Regions from separate parts of the Psychrobacillus sp. FSL K6-1464 genome, predicted to be linked through region 2. Evidence: a T-box and tRNA genes for the amino acid it is inferred to sense, from the RefSeq annotation. Region 2 holds a T-box; the other regions hold tRNA genes.
The links. The T-box of region 2 lies ahead of thrS (threonine--tRNA ligase). A T-box ahead of a tRNA ligase gene usually reads a tRNA of that ligase, here a tRNA-Thr.
Positions count from the first base shown of each region.

Region 1: it has a tRNA-Thr gene. The T-box ahead of thrS (threonine--tRNA ligase) is inferred to sense a tRNA for this amino acid. The anticodon was not compared.
Region 3: it has a tRNA-Thr gene. The T-box ahead of thrS (threonine--tRNA ligase) is inferred to sense a tRNA for this amino acid. The anticodon was not compared.

Region 1 is NZ_JBBOOP010000002.1:87,239-93,677, forward strand. It holds gene MKX39_RS20220 (hypothetical protein) at 1-272, shown strand, start outside; gene MKX39_RS20225 (hypothetical protein) at 420-992, opposite strand; gene MKX39_RS20230 (hypothetical protein) at 1,015-1,428, opposite strand; gene MKX39_RS20235 (TerD family protein) at 1,723-2,310, opposite strand; gene MKX39_RS20240 (TerD family protein) at 2,368-2,967, opposite strand; tRNA gene MKX39_RS20245 (tRNA-His) at 3,322-3,394, opposite strand; tRNA gene MKX39_RS20250 (tRNA-Thr) at 3,407-3,483, opposite strand; tRNA gene MKX39_RS20255 (tRNA-Phe) at 3,489-3,563, opposite strand; tRNA gene MKX39_RS20260 (tRNA-Ile) at 3,568-3,642, opposite strand; tRNA gene MKX39_RS20265 (tRNA-Gly) at 3,646-3,719, opposite strand; tRNA gene MKX39_RS20270 (tRNA-Asn) at 3,751-3,826, opposite strand; tRNA gene MKX39_RS20275 (tRNA-Asn) at 3,832-3,907, opposite strand; gene MKX39_RS20280 (GatB/YqeY domain-containing protein) at 3,938-4,369, opposite strand; gene MKX39_RS20285 (ATP-grasp domain-containing protein) at 4,406-5,221, opposite strand; tRNA gene MKX39_RS20290 (tRNA-Val) at 5,257-5,332, opposite strand; tRNA gene MKX39_RS20295 (tRNA-Arg) at 5,411-5,487, opposite strand; tRNA gene MKX39_RS20300 (tRNA-Leu) at 5,492-5,577, opposite strand; tRNA gene MKX39_RS20305 (tRNA-Asp) at 5,595-5,669, opposite strand; tRNA gene MKX39_RS20310 (tRNA-Ser) at 5,675-5,764, opposite strand; tRNA gene MKX39_RS20315 (tRNA-Ser) at 5,770-5,861, opposite strand; tRNA gene MKX39_RS20320 (tRNA-Ser) at 5,866-5,957, opposite strand; tRNA gene MKX39_RS20325 (tRNA-Ala) at 5,979-6,053, opposite strand; tRNA gene MKX39_RS20330 (tRNA-Pro) at 6,057-6,134, opposite strand; tRNA gene MKX39_RS20335 (tRNA-Ile) at 6,141-6,215, opposite strand; tRNA gene MKX39_RS20340 (tRNA-Arg) at 6,300-6,373, opposite strand; gene MKX39_RS20345 (hypothetical protein) at 6,382-6,439, opposite strand, start outside.
Region 2 is NZ_JBBOOP010000001.1:3,409,085-3,415,523, reverse strand. It holds gene MKX39_RS17325 (FAD-dependent oxidoreductase) at 1-1,143, shown strand, start outside; T-box leader at 1,197-1,422, shown strand; T-box leader at 1,460-1,685, shown strand; gene thrS (threonine--tRNA ligase) at 1,691-2,938, shown strand; gene MKX39_RS17315 (GNAT family N-acetyltransferase) at 3,011-3,760, shown strand; gene MKX39_RS17310 (DegV family protein) at 3,771-4,619, opposite strand; gene MKX39_RS17305 (GNAT family N-acetyltransferase) at 4,842-5,348, shown strand; gene MKX39_RS17300 (methyltransferase domain-containing protein) at 5,403-6,221, shown strand; gene MKX39_RS17295 (nucleotide pyrophosphohydrolase) at 6,223-6,439, shown strand, end outside.
Region 3 is NZ_JBBOOP010000001.1:91,002-97,440, reverse strand. It holds tRNA gene MKX39_RS00505 (tRNA-Ala) at 1-74, opposite strand, end outside; tRNA gene MKX39_RS00500 (tRNA-Ile) at 92-168, opposite strand; rRNA gene MKX39_RS00495 (16S ribosomal RNA) at 263-1,816, opposite strand; tRNA gene MKX39_RS00490 (tRNA-Ala) at 1,996-2,071, opposite strand; tRNA gene MKX39_RS00485 (tRNA-Pro) at 2,084-2,160, opposite strand; tRNA gene MKX39_RS00480 (tRNA-Arg) at 2,166-2,242, opposite strand; tRNA gene MKX39_RS00475 (tRNA-Leu) at 2,258-2,346, opposite strand; tRNA gene MKX39_RS00470 (tRNA-Gly) at 2,362-2,436, opposite strand; tRNA gene MKX39_RS00465 (tRNA-Leu) at 2,454-2,538, opposite strand; tRNA gene MKX39_RS00460 (tRNA-Lys) at 2,567-2,639, opposite strand; tRNA gene MKX39_RS00455 (tRNA-Thr) at 2,648-2,723, opposite strand; tRNA gene MKX39_RS00450 (tRNA-Val) at 2,737-2,812, opposite strand; rRNA gene rrf (5S ribosomal RNA) at 2,837-2,952, opposite strand; rRNA gene MKX39_RS00440 (23S ribosomal RNA) at 3,073-6,001, opposite strand; rRNA gene MKX39_RS00435 (16S ribosomal RNA) at 6,197-6,439, opposite strand, start outside.

The DNA of each region.
Region 1 (6,439 bases), on a different contig from region 2:
ATGAATCCAACCGAAATCATTACGAAGACCCAATTTATCAGCGTGGAGGTACTTTATTGACGGCAGATGCGAAAGATAAATTAATTCGTATCGAACCACTCGTGAAGAAAGCGGATCTTGTCATTTTCTTATTGTCTGTTTCAGGTCATGTTGGAGGAGAGCACATCAAACAGATGTGTAGAGAGAATGATATTCCTTTTGAAACAAAATGGGGTCTTGGCTATTCTGGTGTCATTCGTATCGCGGAAGAGATATTTACTCAGGTATCTTAAACGGAAAATCTATGTTCATTTCAAGTAAAGAAAAATAAGAACTCAATAGAATATGGCATGACGAAAGACATTCAGAATAGAATAGTCTAGCCCTGAATGTCTTTTTGTGTACAATATGCGAGCAGTTACAAACGTACTCTTAATTTATTAAAACTTCACTTCACATCTAAACAACTGACTTGTTGCACTGAAGTTTTGAACATAAAAACCGTGATCTCCTGTTACTTTTGCTTTTTGTACCATAGCTACACCTTCGTTGCTACCTGTCACTGTTGCTATTACATCCCAATTAGGTCCATAGACCACCATTCTTCTAGTTTCCGGTAATCCATAAGTAGAAAACTGCGTGCTCGTACCCTTTGAAATGGTATAATGTTTTCCCGTATTATGACCATTTTCTAATTGAACATACCACGAATCAGTAGCATATGTACCATATTTAGGAATGTTAATGTCTTTTACAAAAGTATTATCTTTTATGATGTATTTCTCATTATCTATTAGAAAATAGACATCGTCTTGGTGTTCTGGATTGACATAAACTTCTGCATTGACACCAAGGGTATCTATTTTGTTCAACTTATCAAAATCCAATTGTTCCTGTTTTGGTATAGATACAGATACGGAATCTGCACTTGCAACGGTTTCAACCGAGAAAATGGCAAAACTAATCATTCCTAAGAAAGCGATAGACTTTGCGAACTTGTTTAAATTCTTCATATATTTCCCCCTGTTTTATCTATCAATTGATATGAATACCACCGTATGTAAGATTGATGAAATTTGCATTAAAACCAATTACGCAAAATATATATTCTCCATCCTCTTCTACAGTAAAATCAGTTACGAGCTTATCAGTAATTTTTTCTGCAAATAGTTCTGTATAATTTCCATTTAAAATGAAACCAGCATTTGTTTGACTTGAACCATCTGGCTCAAAGGTGAGATTAATAAAAACATGATCACCTTTTTTTAAAGACAATCCTTCATTTTTCTCTCTCAGCAAAAAAATATCTCCATTAGCCAAAGACTCATTTTTTAAAGAATATACACTAGGAGAACTCTCTAATAAATTTATGTCAATTTTGTTCAAGCTGTTTAAATAATCGTCATTTTCAATGACAACTTCTGCTATTTCCGTCGTTTCACTTTTCATGAAATAATATGAAGCTATAATACCTAAGAAAATGACTAAAGTTATTGAAATTCCAAGGTAAATGTATTTTTTGATAAAATCACTCCGCTCTTTTTCTAGTCAATTTCTCCTCTCCTAATCTATTAGGGCTCCTGATTCAATTTTATCTAAAATTTAACATTTAGTCAATTCAATTTTCTGAAATTTGCTAATCTTTAATTATTATAAGAATGGAAGTAAAAACAGCCTTTCTCTAGAAAAAAGTATTTAACAACCAAAAAAGAGGAAGCATAAATGCCTCCCCTTCGTATATGGTTAATTTATAGATACTTCTACTCCAAAGTCGTTACATAGTGAACCAAGGCCACCTTGATAACCAGCTCCGATTGCGTTGAATTTCCATTCCCCGTTGTTACGGTAAAGCTCGCCTACGACTACTGCTGTTTCAATACTGAAATCCTCTCCTAGATCATAACGAATCAATTCTTCTCCCGATGATTTGTCCATGATACGGATATACGAGTTGCTTACCATACCGAAGTTTTGGTGACGAGTTTCAGCGTCATTAATAGTCACGGCAAAGGTAATCTTTTCAATCGAAGATGGAACTGCTTGAATATCAATGTTGATCGTCTCATCATCGCCGTTTCCCTCTCCAGTAAGGTTATCGCCAATATGAACCACAGAACCATTTCCGCCTGTTGGATTATTGTAGAACACGAAGTCACTTGCTGCTGACACTTTACCGTTCGCGTCCAATAAAAATACGGATGCATCTAAATCGAAAGAATGTCCTCCATCATATTTATTAACATCCCATCCAAGACCAACCGTTGCATGTGATAATCCCGGATTATTTTTTGTTAAGTCTACCTTTTGTCCTTTTGCTAAGGAAACTCCCATTTACAAAACCTCCATTTTTTTGTTTATTCTTACGTTTTTATTGCGAGTATTGTGTATTTATGCGAATCTCTGGCAAATTTCGTTGACGGTTTTGTCTGTTGTTCCATCACCAGTTGCTGAAAACTTCCACTCTTGCCCATGACGATAGATTTCGCCGACAATAAGAGAAGTAAGGCCTTGATAATCATCCGAGAGATTGTATTTAACCAACTCGTTACCTGTTGTTGGATCAACGATTCGAATGAATGCATTGGAAATCATGCCAAAGTCTTGTTTTCGAGAAACGCAGCTGTAAATATTTACTACGAAGACGATTTTATCGTAAGAAGCAGGAACAGACTTCAAATCAACCGTTATTACTTCATCATCGCCGCTGCCTTTGCCTGTTAAATTATCACCAGAATGTATAACAGACTTGCAATTACTTTTTTTATTCATGAAATAAATCAAATCTTTCTTCGATTGGAACTTTCCATCTTGAAGCATGATGACAGATGCGTCGCAGTCAATCTGTGGAGTAAGAGCTGCTAAAAAACCTTTCTTTTTTGTTGACGAAGCAGAAGCAGAATCCCATCCCAAACCGACTTGAATGCGATCGAGTTGTGCATTTCCTTTTGTTAAGTCAATACGCTGACCTTTTTGTAAGCTCACTGTCATATTCTTAGCCCACTCCCCTTATTTTTTTTTAGATGAATCGGTTACAGAAGGAATAAGAGGTTATCTCATCTCTACCATTTATTATATACACTGTAGTAAACAATGTCAATAAATAATATTGGTTAATTGAATCGAAGTCATAGAAAAAATCGACTAGAATCGACATATTAAACCATTTATAACTGCATTTCAATCATTACACATTTGTTACTATAGTACACAATAGTAACGTCATCTAAATTCGATGTAGATTCTGTTGAAAACCATTCGACCTAAAATGCATCTAGTTTACTTCTAAACGAGACAAAAACGCCATCCATTATGGACGACGCTTATCTCTAACTCTTTCTAGTATGTGACGTGAGGGGGTCGAACCCTCGAATAGACCATTCACAGTGGCCCGTGTTAACCGCTTCACCAACATCACCACAGTTTTATTTGGTGCCGAAGACAGGACTTGAACCTGCAGCCCCCTGATTACAAGTCAGGTGCACTAGCCAATTGTGCTACTTCGGCATGTATGGTGGACAAAAGTGGTAACGATCCACCCTCTATGGATTTTCAGTCCATCGCTAATCCATCTCAGCTATTTATCCGTTATGGTGGATCTTGCAGGATTCGAACCTGCGACATGTCCGTTATGAGCGGACCGCTCTACCGCTGAACTAAAGATCCATATGGTGCGAGAGGAGGGAATCGAACCCTCACCTCCAGCTTGGCAAGCTGGCATTATACCATTAAACTACTCCCACTGGTTACAGAACTACATCGCTCTGCAATAGTTGGCTTACCCGACAAGACTTGAACTTGTAACCTTCTCCTTAACAGGGAGTTGCTCTACCGATTGAGCTACGGGTAAATAATTGGCTCCGACAACAGGGCTCGAACCTGTGACTTCCTGGTTAACAGCCAGATACTCTACCAACTGAGTTATATCGGAATAAGAAAGGCAGTCGTTGCTGCCCGAATTTTAGGATATTAGATGTTTCACCATCTTCGAAATTGTTGCGTTTTCTGCTTTACCAGATAGTACAGGCATGGCAATCTTCATTGCATCTCCCATACTCATTCCAGCTACGACACCACTCTGTATGAGAGCTGCTCGCACTTCATCTTCTGACATCTGGTTCGGAAGGTAACCGTATAAAATGTCGATTTTTGCATTCGCATCCTCCACGCTGTCTGTCCGACCAAGCTTTTCGGCTTCTGCCAGATAGTCTTTGGTCTGCTTGATCTCGCGTTGCACGATCTGGATTTCTTCTTTTTCATCCAAAGGCGAACGTTTTACTTTCTCAGCATTCTCCAAGCCTGCCTTCACGAGTTGTAGCACGCCTTTTTTCCGTGCGTCTTTCGCTTTCATTGCTTGGATTAGATCTTTCATGATTAAGTCTTTCATTTTCATTGTTCTTCCACCGACTTTCTGTATTTTTTTCTTAATCTATAATTGCATTGCGTTTATCTTTTGGACAATATTTAACTCATCGCAACCGTACAGTCCTGAAGAGTTTATATTATTGTATTCAATCACTTTAAATCCATCATCTGTTTCCGCAACATCAATAACAAAGGCCTTTGAGAGAGGAAACAAATCAATCATTTCTTTGGTATAAGCCATCAATTCTTCAGATGGTTTGTGATTAATATTTGTAGACTTCTCGACTACATAGCTTGAGGCTGTCACGATTTGTTGCTCAACAACGAAAAAGCGATATTCGGCTTTTATCTCTTTGACAGGTGAGATCATTAAAGTCTGTCCCACATACGCACTATTGACATCAGATTCTCTTTCTTGCCATGAAAGAAAATCTTCTAATGTGATGGTGAAACCAGTAAACAACTTTGTGTTTCCCGTCGGTCGGATGAAAAAGGAATCCCAAATAGGTTTTAGCCCCGACAGCTCCCCAACCACGAATTCGTTGTTTAACAGTTCCTTGCCGATTTTTTGTTTAAACACTTCATACTCAAAGTCTTCGCTCCAGAAAGAACCTGGCTTAAAATTCTCTGATTGTGCAACGTTTGCAAATTGTTTTGAACCGTAGACCATTATGTTTTCATTTTTTGTAAATTTTTTCAATATATCTGCTGAATTATCTTCAGGTATTCTCGTACCTTTATGGAGGACAGTTAAACTATAATCTTTGTTCAGTCGTACTATTAAATAAGCAGTAGAACTCATTTCTAAAGCAGTTATGACTCTTTCCACATTCGAACTATTGTTTAGAAATTCTTGTACTAACCATTTCAACTTGCTCACTCCTTATCTTTTTTTCGAAATTTCATTTACTTTAATGGTGTCTGCTGAGGGACTTGAACCCCCAACCACCTGCTTGTAAAACAGGTACTCTCCCAGTTGAGCTAAGCAAACGTTTGGCAGGGATAGCAGGAATCGAACCTACATCGTCGGTTTTGGAGGCCGTCATTTTGCCATTAAACTATACCCCTATGGCAACCACGGCAGGACTTGAACCTGCAATCCTTCTGATTCGTAGTCAGATGCTCCATCCATTGAGCTACGTGGTTATTTTGGTACGGATGGCGGGAGTCGAACCCACACGCTACAAGAGCAGCGGATTTTAAGTCCGCTATGTCTACCAGTTCCATCACACCCGCAAAATAAATACTTAATATGGCGACCCCGACGGGATTTGAACCCGCAACTTTCCGCTAGACAGGCGGGCGTGCAACCGTTACACCACGGAGTCATTATTGGAGGAAACGAGGGGATTCGAACCCCTGGAACGCTTACACGCCCTTCGGTTTTCAAGACCGACGCCTTCAGCCTCTCGGCCACGTTTCCAAATATGGAGGAGATGGTGAGATTCGAACTCACGGGACACTTCCATGCCCTTCGGTTTTCGAGACCGACGCAATAAACCAAGCTCTGCCACATCTCCGTTATGGCGGGTAGTACAGGAGTCGAACCTGTGAGAGTATTTTACCCCTCTTCCGCATTAGCAGTGCGGTGCCTTCAGCCACTCAGCCAACTACCCGTAACTTTATTTTTTTGAAAATGGTGGAACTAAGGGGACTCGAACCCCTTCCTACTGCGTGCAAGGCAGTTGCTCTTCCAATTGAGCTATAATCCCATTTGGTCAAGATGGCAGGACTCGAACCTGCGACCCCTTGGATCCAAACCAAGTACTCTGGCCAAACTGAGCTACATCTTGAAATATTGGTACATCCTAAGAGATTTGAACTCCTGACTTCTCGGTTATCAGCCGAACGCTCTACCACTGAGCTAAGGATGTATAGATTGGTTGCAGTAGTAGGAATCGAACCTACACAATCTGCCTTATGAGAGCAAATGTACACCTGTTACCGCATTAATAAAACGCCCAAGAAGAGACTCGAACTCTTGACTCATCGATTAGAAATCGGTTGCTCTATCCTACTGAGCTACAAGGGCAAATATGGTTATTGTTCACTACCGAACCGTTTAAGGTAATCTTTTCTATACTGGTTCAATCTCTCT
Region 2 (6,439 bases):
CGTAGTAAATACGGAATTGATGCAAAGACAGGATATGAAGTGACCCATGTGGACCCTAACAATAAAACAGTGTCAGGGAATATTCTGCAAACGAGAGATAATTTCATCTTAAGCTATGACCGCTTGCTTATTGCGACGGGTGCTACTCCAGTTGTTCCTAATTGGAACGGTGGGCATTTGTTAGGGATTCATACGATTAAAACCATTCCAAATACAGAGGCAATTATCGCGGATTTAGAAAATGTTCAACAAGTTACTATAATTGGTGGAGGATATATTGGACTAGAAATGGCCGAAAACTTTGCTAGTATTGGAAAAAAAGTACGTATTATACAAAGAGGAGATCAGCTTGCCGGTATATTTGATCACGATATAGCATGTTTCATACATGAACATGCAAAGGCTCATAATGTAGAAGTGATATTAAATGAAGAGGTTCAATCTTTCACGGGAGATACGAGAGTAAGTGATGTGAGGACAGATAAAGGAAGTTACCCTACCGATTTAGTTTTAGTTGCCACAGGGCTTAAACCTACAACGGGTTTTTTAGAGGGAACTGGCATTCAATTGCACCATAATGGAGCGATTGTAGTAAATAATTTTTTAGAAACGAATTTGGACGATATCTACGCAGCAGGAGATTGTGCAACTCATTTTCATCGTATTAAACAACTGAATGATTATATTCCTTTAGGAACAACTGCTAATAAACAAGGGCGAATCGCTGGATTAAATATGATAGGTCAAAGGAATGAATTTAAAGGAATTGTTGGCACATCCATCATGAAATTTTTTGATTTGGCTCTTGGAAAAACTGGTTTGTCTGAGAAAGAAGCGGAGCAGCTCGGTATTTCCTATGACGTGCATACGCAGGAAGCCACGGACATTGCAGGGTATTATCCAGGTAAGGAAACGATGCATATGAAATTGATTTACAGGAAGGATGACCAACAAATTTTAGGGGGTCAAATTATTGGAGGAAATGGTGTAGATAAAAGGATTGATGTATTAGCAACTGCACTTTATCACCATATGACCTTTTCCGAGTTATTGGATCTTGATCTTGCATATGCCCCACCATTTAATGGGGTTTGGGATCCCCTGCAGCAAATGGCAAAGCGAAGTACTACCAAAAAAATATAACAGTAATGTTGACTATTTGAATTTTGTTGCATATACTTAGAAAAATCAATTAGTAACAAGCGAAGAAAAGGACATGGATCATTTAAATACTTCTTATCAGAGAATGGGGTCACCGACTGAAAGCCCTTAAAGAAATGCAAATGATTTACCACCTTGGAGCAATTATGGGGAACACATTTATGTAATTATCCATAATCGGGAAACCGTTATCTTACATGAGCGCAACAGAACTTTTATGTTGCAAATTAGGGTGGAACCACGACCACACTCGTCCCTTTACCGGGATGGGTGTGGTCTTTTTGTATATAAATTTAATATTCAAGCGAAGAAAAGGATATGAATTGTTTTAACTTTCTTATCAGAGAATAGGGTCACTGACTGAAAGCCCTTAAAGAAATGCAAATGATTTACCACCTTGGAGCAATTATGGGGAACACATTTATGTAATTATCCATAATCGGGAAACCGTTATCTTGTATGAGCGCAACAGATTTTTTTGTGTTGCAAATTAGGGTGGAACCACGACCACACTCGTCCCTTTACTGGGATGGGTGTGGTCTTTTTTGTTAGGAGAAAAATAGTAAATGGAGGAATTAAAGTGAAAGCAGAAGAAAGAGTAAGTCATCAAAATTTAGGGCAACAATTAGAATTGTTCATGTCGATGGAGGAAGCACCAGGAATGCCGTTTTATTTACCAAAAGGGATGATACTACGTAACGAACTGGAAAACCTGTGGAGAGAAAAGCATCAACGAGCAGAATATCAAGAGATTAAAACTCCTATTCTGATGAAACAGGAGCTTTGGGAAAAATCAGGGCATTGGGATCACTATCATGAAAATATGTATTTTGCAGATGTAGATGACCAAAAATATGCGATTAAACCAATGAATTGCCCTGGAGCTGTTTTAATCTTCAATAGCAAACGAAGAAGCTATAGGGAGCTTCCGGTTCGATATGCAGAACTTGGATTAGTCCACCGCCATGAACTCTCTGGATCATTGAATGGATTATTACGAGTCAGAGCTTTCACTCAGGATGATGCTCATCTGTTTGTATTGGAGGAGCAGATCGAAAGTGAGATAGCGAAGGTACTAGACCTTGTGGATGAGTTTTACTCGGAGTTCGGCTTTAGCTATAAAGTAGAGCTATCCACTCGACCAGAAAATTATATGGGATCAGTAGAGGTTTGGGATCAAGCAGAGCAAGCGTTGGAAGCAGTTCTTCAGAATAAGCAGGTAGAATATCAGGTAAACGAAGGGGATGGAGCATTTTATGGTCCGAAAATCGATTTTCATATATTAGATGCATTGGGACGTAGCTGGCAGTGCGGTACTGTTCAACTAGACTTTCAAATGCCTGAAAAGTTTGACTGTAAGTACATCGACGAACACAATCAATTGCGACAACCCATTATGATTCATCGTGCAATTTACGGTTCTATTGAGCGATTCATGGCTATTCTATTGGAGCACTATCAAGGTAGCTTTCCGCTGTGGTTATCTCCGGTTCAAGTTAAAATATTACCAATTGCCGATGCACATAAAGAGTATGCAGAGAACGTAAAGTGGCAACTTGAGCAAGATGGGTATCGAGTAGAGATAGACAACCGGGTAGAGAAAATCGGATTGAAAATTCGTGAAGCTGCAATGCAAAAACATCCGTATATGCTCATTATTGGGGATCATGAAATGGAAAATGGCGCAGTTTCTGTTCGACAACATAGAGTAGGTGTATTGGGAGAAATGAGTTTTTCAGCCTTTATAGAGAAATTAAAAGAGGCTAGGAAAGGGTGAAATATTAAATATTGTCATACTAAAAGGATTTTCGGCTATATATAACGAATGAAACTCTATGGAGGTCGTATAATGGCAAAATGGATGTTATTGTTTGCAGGAATCGCTATTATAGTTGGAAATGCATGGGGAATATATTCAATGTATCAGCCAAAGGTGGGGCCAATTGGAAATGGAGAAATTGCCAATTCTGTCTGGGTCAGTATTATTTTCAGTACGTTAGCTGGTGTAATAGCAATTGCCCAATTTGTAGCTTTACTTATCCATGATAATCATAAAAAAAGATTTCCAACATTAGAAACTGAACGATTTATATTGCGCCCCATTGAAATTAGTGACGCAAAAGAGGTTTTCTATTATTTTTCAAAAGATGAGGTTACGAAGTATTATGATTTGGACACATTTGAAGACGTTAAAGAAGCAAAGGTATTAATAGGAAATTGGCAAAAGAAATATCTAAAAAAAGAGGGGATTCGCTGGGGGATTGCTACGAAGGAAGAGAATAAAATTATCGGTAGTTGTGGATATCATAATTGGGAAAAGAAACACTTTAAAGCAGAGATTGGTTTTGAAGTGGCACCAGAGTTTTGGCGTAAAGGCATTATGATAGAGGTGTTACAGCCCATTTTACGTTACGGATTCGAGTTAATGGATTTAAATCGTATTGAAGCCCTCTTTGCTCCTGATAATATAGCATCTAAAAAAACGCTAGAAAAAGCTGGTTTTGTTTATGAAGGTACTTTTCGAAAATCTGCGTTTGAAAAAGGACGCTTTTGTGATGAGGCAATTTGTTCCTTATTAAAAAAAGAGTTTGTGCAGTAGCACAAACTCATTAATATCTAACCCAGCTAAGTCCTGTTGTTCCTTCCCCAGCATGTACTCCTACACAAGCGCTAAGAGGAAGGACAATCACTTTTAGTTTAGGGAATTCCAGTAGCAATTCTTCTTTCCAAGTTCTAGCATCGGTCGTATTATTGCAGTTAATAACCGCAACCTCTGGAACATTGGATATTTTCATATCTTTACGAAGTAAGTTCATTACATACTTCTTAGCTCTCTTATCTGCACGAACTTTTTCTTTCATTACGACTTTGCCGTTATCGAAAGAAATGACTACTTTTATATTTAGAAGATTACTTAGAAAAGCTTGAGTACCTGAAACACGACCGCTTTTATGAAGCTGCGTTAAACTAGATGGAATAAAGGATAACTCGGAGTTATTTGTCATATTTTCAATATGAGTGACTACTTCCTCTATGTCATGATTTGCTTCTATCATATGCTTGCCGACTTCTAACATTTTGCCCATTGGATAAGATCCTATTTTAGAGTCAATTGAATACACTTTAAAATTTGCTATTTTTGAAGCAGTTTGTGAGGAATTATAGGTTCCTGATAATTCACTGGATGTGTGCACTGCAACGGCACAGTCGTATCCTTTTGCTTTTAAATCTTCATATAATTGCACCATCTCTCCAATTGGAGGTTGAGAAGTTTTTGGATGAATTTTTGCTGTGCGTAACTTGTCATAAAATTCGTCGTGAGTCATATCAATTGTTTCTTTAAAAGCACCATCTTCAAATACGATATTTAAGGGAAGGACATATATATTATGTTTTTCAATGAAAGTTGAATCTAATAATGCGGCAGTATCAGTAATCCAAGCAACTTTTTTCTTCATAATGTAGAACTCCTTTTTGTGCAATCTTATTAGTGCTAATTTACATGAGACATTATATTAGCAATAGTGTTATATGTCATGTTTTGTCGATATTTCGGAATCTAGTACATATTTTGAACATAATTACGTAGGAAAGTGAATTATGAAGTGGGGCCTTCTACTGTAAAGAGTTATACAAGTGCATGAATTATATAATGATAGATATTGCTTGGAGGTATGAGAATGGAGTTAAGACAACTAGTAGCAGAAGACGCGAGTGCTTATTGGGAGTTAAGATTAGAAGCATTGAAAACAAGCCCAGAAGCCTTTGGAGCGAGCTATGAAGAGGCAATGCGACGAGACAATCCAATTGAACGAGTAAAGGGGAATTTAAGCGTAAAGGGAAATTATACATTTGGGGCGTTCGATCAATCTAAATTAGTAGGAATGGTCACTCTTGCACAGGAGAGTAACTTAAAAATGAAACATCGTGCAAATATTTTCGCTATGTATGTCAGTCCAATCGGCAGGGGGCAAGGGACAGGCAAAGCACTAATGAGATTGGCCATTGATCAAGCGAGAGAGAGTCGCGAAATTGAAAAGATAAACCTCTCTGTAGTAACAAGTAATGAGGCGGCAAAGAATCTGTATCTTCAACTAGGATTTAAAGTATTTGGGACAGAAGACATGGCATTAAAGGTTGGGGATACTTATTACGGTGAACATCATATGTCACTAATATTGAATTGAGCGGAAGGAGGAAACGAAATAAATTCTCACATCATCGAAGAAATTGTAAAATGTATGCCAATAAACGAATTTGATTCGACCATTCAGAAGGTGCAGACAGAGCATCGACTAAAGCTAGTAGACTTTTGGAATATTAAAGAAGGTAGCAAAGTGCTAGAAATTGGCTGTGGACAAGGAGATACGACAGCAGTTTTGGCTTATACAGTTGGAGAGACAGGATTTGTTCATGGAATCGATATAGCTTCACCGGACTATGGCAGCCCAGTTACTTTAGGTAATTCAATGACCTTCTTAAAGAACTCGCCCCTAGGAAATCGGATTAAGGTAAATTTTGAATTGGATATCCTTCAAGCAGAAGTGGATTTCCCTGAAAAATCTTTTGATTATATTGTGTTGTCTCATTGTTCTTGGTACTTAAAATCACCGGAAGAATTCCTGGGAATGTTAAAGAAAATCCAAAAATGGACAAACGTATTATGCTTTGCCGAGTGGGACACGAGAGTTCAGACTAATGAGCAGCTTCCACACTTCTTGTCAGTACTCATCCAAGCTCAATATGAGTGCTTTGTAGAAAACAGTTTAGTTAATGTTCGAACGTTATTTACACCTAAGGACATTCAACAAATTGCGGAAAAAGCTGGTTTCGAAATTACAACGGAAAAAATTATCGACTCTACTCATCTTCAAGATGGCAAATGGGAAATAGAATATACATTAACAGATTATAAAGAATTAATAGAAGCTGCCGACCATTTACCTATCAAATATAAAGCTTTAATACAATCAGAAATGCATCTATTAGAGGAAGCAAGAAGTCAAAACAAATACACATCACTGAACACATACGCATTCACAGCAAGAATAGGAGAATAAAATGAAAGAGTTAACAGAAGAGATAAAGAGATTCCGGGACGAACGAGGTTGGGGAGGAAACCACGATGCTCGTAGTCTTGCTATTTCAGTATCATTAGAAGCAAGTGAGTTATTAGAGCATTTCCAATGGGTTACTGCAGAGGATGCGATAAAAAAAGACAAGCAGGCAATTACTGACGAAGCAGCAGATGTATTTATTTATCTTTTGCAATTTGCTG
Region 3 (6,439 bases), 3.3 Mb from region 2:
GTGGAGCCTAGCGGGATCGAACCGCTGACCTCCTGCGTGCAAGGCAGGCGCTCTCCCAGCTGAGCTAAGGCCCCGAAACAAAAAAAGGGTATGGTGGGCCTAAATGGACTCGAACCATCGACCTCACGCTTATCAGGCGTGCGCTCTAACCAGCTGAGCTATAGGCCCTCTTTGAATTTCCATATATTAATATGAACATTCAAAACTGAACTGCAAAACGTTAAGATACGAATAAAGATTCGTATTCCGATATTATCCTTAGAAAGGAGGTGATCCAGCCGCACCTTCCGATACGGCTACCTTGTTACGACTTCACCCCAATCATCTGTCCCACCTTCGGCGGCTGGCTCCCGTAAGGGTTACCCCACCGACTTCGGGTGTTACAAACTCTCGTGGTGTGACGGGCGGTGTGTACAAGGCCCGGGAACGTATTCACCGTGGCATGCTGATCCACGATTACTAGCGATTCCGGCTTCATGTAGGCGAGTTGCAGCCTACAATCCGAACTGAGAACGGTTTTATGGGATTTGCTCACCCTCGCGGGGTTGCGACCCTCTGTACCGTCCATTGTAGCACGTGTGTAGCCCAGGTCATAAGGGGCATGATGATTTGACGTCATCCCCACCTTCCTCCGGTTTATCACCGGCAGTCACCTTAGAGTGCCCAACTAAATGCTGGCAACTAAGATCAAGGGTTGCGCTCGTTGCGGGACTTAACCCAACATCTCACGACACGAGCTGACGACAACCATGCACCACCTGTCACCGCTGTCCCCGAAGGGAAAAGCCTATCTCTAGGCCGGTCAGCGGGATGTCAAGACCTGGTAAGGTTCTTCGCGTTGCTTCGAATTAAACCACATGCTCCACCGCTTGTGCGGGCCCCCGTCAATTCCTTTGAGTTTCAGTCTTGCGACCGTACTCCCCAGGCGGAGTGCTTAATGCGTTAGCTGCAGCACTAAGGGGCGGAAACCCCCTAACACTTAGCACTCATCGTTTACGGCGTGGACTACCAGGGTATCTAATCCTGTTTGCTCCCCACGCTTTCGCGCCTCAGCGTCAGTTACAGACCAGAAAGCCGCCTTCGCCACTGGTGTTCCTCCAAATCTCTACGCATTTCACCGCTACACTTGGAATTCCGCTTTCCTCTTCTGTACTCAAGTCCCCCAGTTTCCAATGACCTTCCACGGTTGAGCCGTGGGATTTCACATCAGACTTAAAGGACCGCCTGCGCGCGCTTTACGCCCAATAATTCCGGACAACGCTTGCCACCTACGTATTACCGCGGCTGCTGGCACGTAGTTAGCCGTGGCTTTCTAATGAGGTACCGTCAAGGTACGAGCAGTTACTCTCATACTTGTTCTTCCCTCACAACAGAGTTTTACGATCCGAAAACCTTCTTCACTCACGCGGCATTGCTCCATCAGACTTTCGTCCATTGTGGAAGATTCCCTACTGCTGCCTCCCGTAGGAGTCTGGGCCGTGTCTCAGTCCCAGTGTGGCCGATCACCCTCTCAGGTCGGCTACGCATCGTCGCCTTGGTGAGCCGTTACCTCACCAACTAGCTAATGCGCCGCGGGCCCATCCTGTAGTGACAGCCGAAACCGTCTTTTAACATCTCCCCATGTGAGGAAATGGATTATTCGGTATTAGCCCCGGTTTCCCGGAGTTATCCCAATCTACAGGGCAGGTTGCCCACGTGTTACTCACCCGTCCGCCGCTAAATCAGAAGAAGCAAGCTTCTTCGTCATTCGCTCGACTTGCATGTATTAGGCATGCCGCCAGCGTTCGTCCTGAGCCAGGATCAAACTCTCCATAATAGTTCACTTCCAGTATGCAGAGCACATTGAAAGCGGACAAATTAGAACTAGTTTAAAAGCTCATTTTGTTTTGCTGGCATCATCATTAAATGATGTCCAAAATTGTTTTGCTATCATCCTAACAAGTTAGTTGAAAGCTATGTTTCTTAACGTTTTGCATGTTCAGTTTTCAATGTTCATGGTGGAGCCTAGCGGGATCGAACCGCTGACCTCCTGCGTGCAAGGCAGGCGCTCTCCCAGCTGAGCTAAGGCCCCGAAAATAATAACTGGTCGGGAAGACAGGATTCGAACCTGCGACCCCTTGGTCCCAAACCAAGTGCTCTACCAAGCTGAGCTACTTCCCGTTATATGGTGCGCTCGGCAGGACTCGAACCTGCAACCTCTTGATTCGTAGTCAAGTGCTCTATCCAATTGAGCTACGAGCGCAATGTTTCAAAAAAGTGGTGCCGAGGACCGGAATCGAACCGGTACGGTAGTCACCTACCGCAGGATTTTAAGTCCTGTGCGTCTGCCAGTTCCGCCACCCCGGCACTTTAGTGAATCTTTGGAGCGGAAGACGAGGTTCGAACTCGCGACCCCCACCTTGGCAAGGTGGTGTTCTACCACTGAACTACTTCCGCTCGGTTATTAAATTAAATGGTGCGGGTGAAGGGAGTCGAACCCCCACGCCTTGCGGCGCTAGATCCTAAGTCTAGTGCGTCTGCCAGTTCCGCCACACCCGCAAAAAATATAATTCACTATAAAAAGTGATGAGCCATGTAGGATTCGAACCTACGACCCTCTGATTAAAAGTCAGATGCTCTACCAACTGAGCTAATGGCTCGAAAAAAGTGGTGCCGGAGAAAGGACTTGAACCCTCAACCTACTGATTACAAGTCAGTTGCTCTACCAGTTGAGCTACTCCGGCAGGAGTAAATATATGGTGGAGGATGACGGGCTCGAACCGCCGACCCTCTGCTTGTAAGGCAGATGCTCTCCCAGCTGAGCTAATCCTCCATGGGATATATAATTTTATTGCAAGCCCAGCGACGTCCTACTCTCACAGGGGGAAACCCCCAACTACCATCGGCGCTGAAGAGCTTAACTTCCGTGTTCGGTATGGGAACGGGTGTGACCTCTTCGCTATCGTCACTAGACTTGAATACTTTTGAAAGACATCCTTTATTATAACAACTCTGTAGAATAATACAAGAGTTATTTTAAAAAAGTTTTATTCTTTCAAAACTGGATAAACGACATTGTTACGTTAAACAAATTTGGTTAAGTCCTCGATCGATTAGTATTCGTCAGCTGCACGTGTCGCCACGCTTCCACCCCGAACCTATCTACCTCATCGTCTTTGAGGGATCTTACTTACTTGCGTAATGGGAAATCTCATCTTGAGGGGGGCTTCGTGCTTAGATGCTTTCAGCACTTATCCCGTCCACACATAGCTACCCAGCGATGCTCTTGGCAGAACAACTGGTACACCAGCGGTGTGTCCATCCCGGTCCTCTCGTACTAAGGACAGCTCCTCTCAAATTTCCTACGCCCACGACGGATAGGGACCGAACTGTCTCACGACGTTCTGAACCCAGCTCGCGTACCGCTTTAATGGGCGAACAGCCCAACCCTTGGGACCGACTACAGCCCCAGGATGCGATGAGCCGACATCGAGGTGCCAAACCTCCCCGTCGATGTGGACTCTTGGGGGAGATAAGCCTGTTATCCCCGGGGTAGCTTTTATCCGTTGAGCGATGGCCCTTCCATGCGGAACCACCGGATCACTAAGCCCGTCTTTCGACCCTGCTCGACTTGTAGGTCTCGCAGTCAAGCTCCCTTCTGCCTTTACACTCTTCGAATGATTTCCAACCATTCTGAGGGAACCTTTGGGCGCCTCCGTTACACTTTAGGAGGCGACCGCCCCAGTCAAACTACCCGCCTGACACTGTCTCCTACCCGGGTTACGGGTATGGGTTAGAATTTCAATACAACCAGGGCAGTATCCCACCGACGCCTCCTCCGAAGCTGGCGCTCCGGGCTCTAAGGCTCCTGCCTATCCTGTACAAGTTGCACCAAAATTCAATATCAAGCTATAGTAAAGCTCCACGGGGTCTTTCCGTCCTGTCGCGGGTAACCTGCATCTTCACAGGTACTATAATTTCACCGAGTCTCTCGTTGAGACAGTGCCCAGATCGTTACGCCTTTCGTGCGGGTCGGAACTTACCCGACAAGGAATTTCGCTACCTTAGGACCGTTATAGTTACGGCCGCCGTTTACTGGGGCTTCAATTCGCACCTTCGCTTGCGCTAAGCACTCCTCTTAACCTTCCAGCACCGGGCAGGCGTCAGCCCATATACTTCACCTTACGGTTTTGCATAGACCTGTGTTTTTGCTAAACAGTCGCCTGGGCCTATTCACTGCGGCTCTTCTAGGCTATGAACCCAAAAGAGCACCCCTTCTCCCGAAGTTACGGGGTCATTTTGCCGAGTTCCTTAACGAGAGTTCTCTCGCTCACCTTAGGATTCTCTCCTCGACTACCTGTGTCGGTTTGCGGTACGGGCACCTTTCACCTCGCTAGAGGCTTTTCTTGGCAGTGTGAAATCAGGAACTCTAGACATACGTCCTCGCCATCACAGCTCAATGTTAAAGAATGCGGATTTGCCTACATTCACACCTTACTGCTTGGACATGCATAACCAACAGCATGCTTACCCTATCCTTCTGCGTCCCCCCATTACTCAAACGGTGGTTTGGTGGTACAGGAATATCAACCTGTTATCCATCGCCTACGCCTATCGGCCTCGGCTTAGGTCCCGACTAACCCTGAGCGGACGAGCCTTCCTCAGGAAACCTTAGTCATACGGTGGACGGGATTCTCACCCGTCTTTCGCTACTCATACCGGCATTCTCACTTCTAAGCGCTCCACCAGTCCTTCCGGTCTGACTTCAACGCCCTTAGAACGCTCTCCTACCACTGATACCAAAGGTATCAATCCACAGCTTCGGTGATTTGTTTAGCCCCGATACATTTTCGGCGCAGCGTCACTCGACCAGTGAGCTATTACGCACTCTTTAAATGATGGCTGCTTCTAAGCCAACATCCTGGTTGTCTAAGCAACGCCACATCCTTTTCCACTTAACAAATACTTTGGGACCTTAGCTGGTGGTCTGGGCTGTTTCCCTCTTGACTACGGATCTTATCACTCGCAGTCTGACTCCCAAACATAAATCATTGGCATTCGGAGTTTGTCTGAATTCGGTAACCCGGGATGGGCCCCTAGTCCAAACAGTGCTCTACCTCCAAGATTCTAACGTTTGAGGCTAGCCCTAAAGCTATTTCGGAGAGAACCAGCTATCTCCAGGTTCGATTGGAATTTCTCCGCTACCCACACCTCATCCCCGCACTTTTCAACGTGCGTGGGTTCGGACCTCCAGTAAGTGTTACCTTACCTTCATCCTGGACATGGGTAGATCACCTGGTTTCGGGTCTACGACCACATACTCATTCGCCCTATTCAGACTCGCTTTCGCTGCGGCTCCGTCTTCTCGACTTAACCTTGCATGGGATCGTAACTCGCCGGTTCATTCTACAAAAGGCACGCTATCACCCATTAACGGGCTCTAACTACTTGTAGGCACACGGTTTCAGGATCTATTTCACTCCCCTTCCGGGGTGCTTTTCACCTTTCCCTCACGGTACTGGTTCACTATCGGTCACTAGGTAGTATTTAGCCTTGGGAGATGGTCCTCCCAGATTCCGACGGAATTTCACGTGTTCCGCCGTACTCAGGATACACTCAAGAGAGAATGAATTTTAGACTACGGGGCTTTTACCCTATCCTGCGGACCTTTCCAGATCGCTTCGTCTAACTCATTCCTTTGTAACTCTATGTAGAGTGTCCTACAACCCCAAAAGGCAAGCCTTTTGGTTTGGGCTATTCCCGTTTCGCTCGCCGCTACTCAGGGAATCGAATTTTCTTTCTCTTCCTCCAGGTACTTAGATGTTTCAGTTCCCTGGGTGTGTCTCAGATGCGCTATGTATTCACGCAAATGTACTGCTCCATTACGAACAGTGGGTTTCCCCATTCGGAAATCTCCGGATCAAAGCTCACTTACAGCTCCCCGAAGCATATCGGTGTTAGTGCCGTCCTTCGTCGACTCCTAGTGCCAAGGCATTCACCGTGCGCCCTTATTAACTTAACCTAAAAGTTAAAAAGTCTTACACGTCGTGATTACGTAAATAATCACAACAGAATTTCTTGTTGTTTATTGTTTCAATGTCGTTTTATCCAGTTTTCAAAGAACAAGAGTTGAATCTTCATATAAAATGAACATTCAAAACTGAACTGCAAAACGTTAAGATACGAATAAAAATTCGTATTCCGATATTATCCTTAGAAAGGAGGTGATCCAGCCGCACCTTCCGATACGGCTACCTTGTTACGACTTCACCCCAATCATCTGTCCCACCTTCGGCGGCTGGCTCCCGTAAGGGTTACCCCACCGACTTCGGGTGTTACAAACTCTCGTGGTGTGACGGGCGGTGTGTACAAGGCCCGGGAACGTATTCACCGTGGCATGCTGATCCACGATTACTAGCGATTCCGGCTTCATGTAGGCGAGTTGCAGCCTACAATCCGA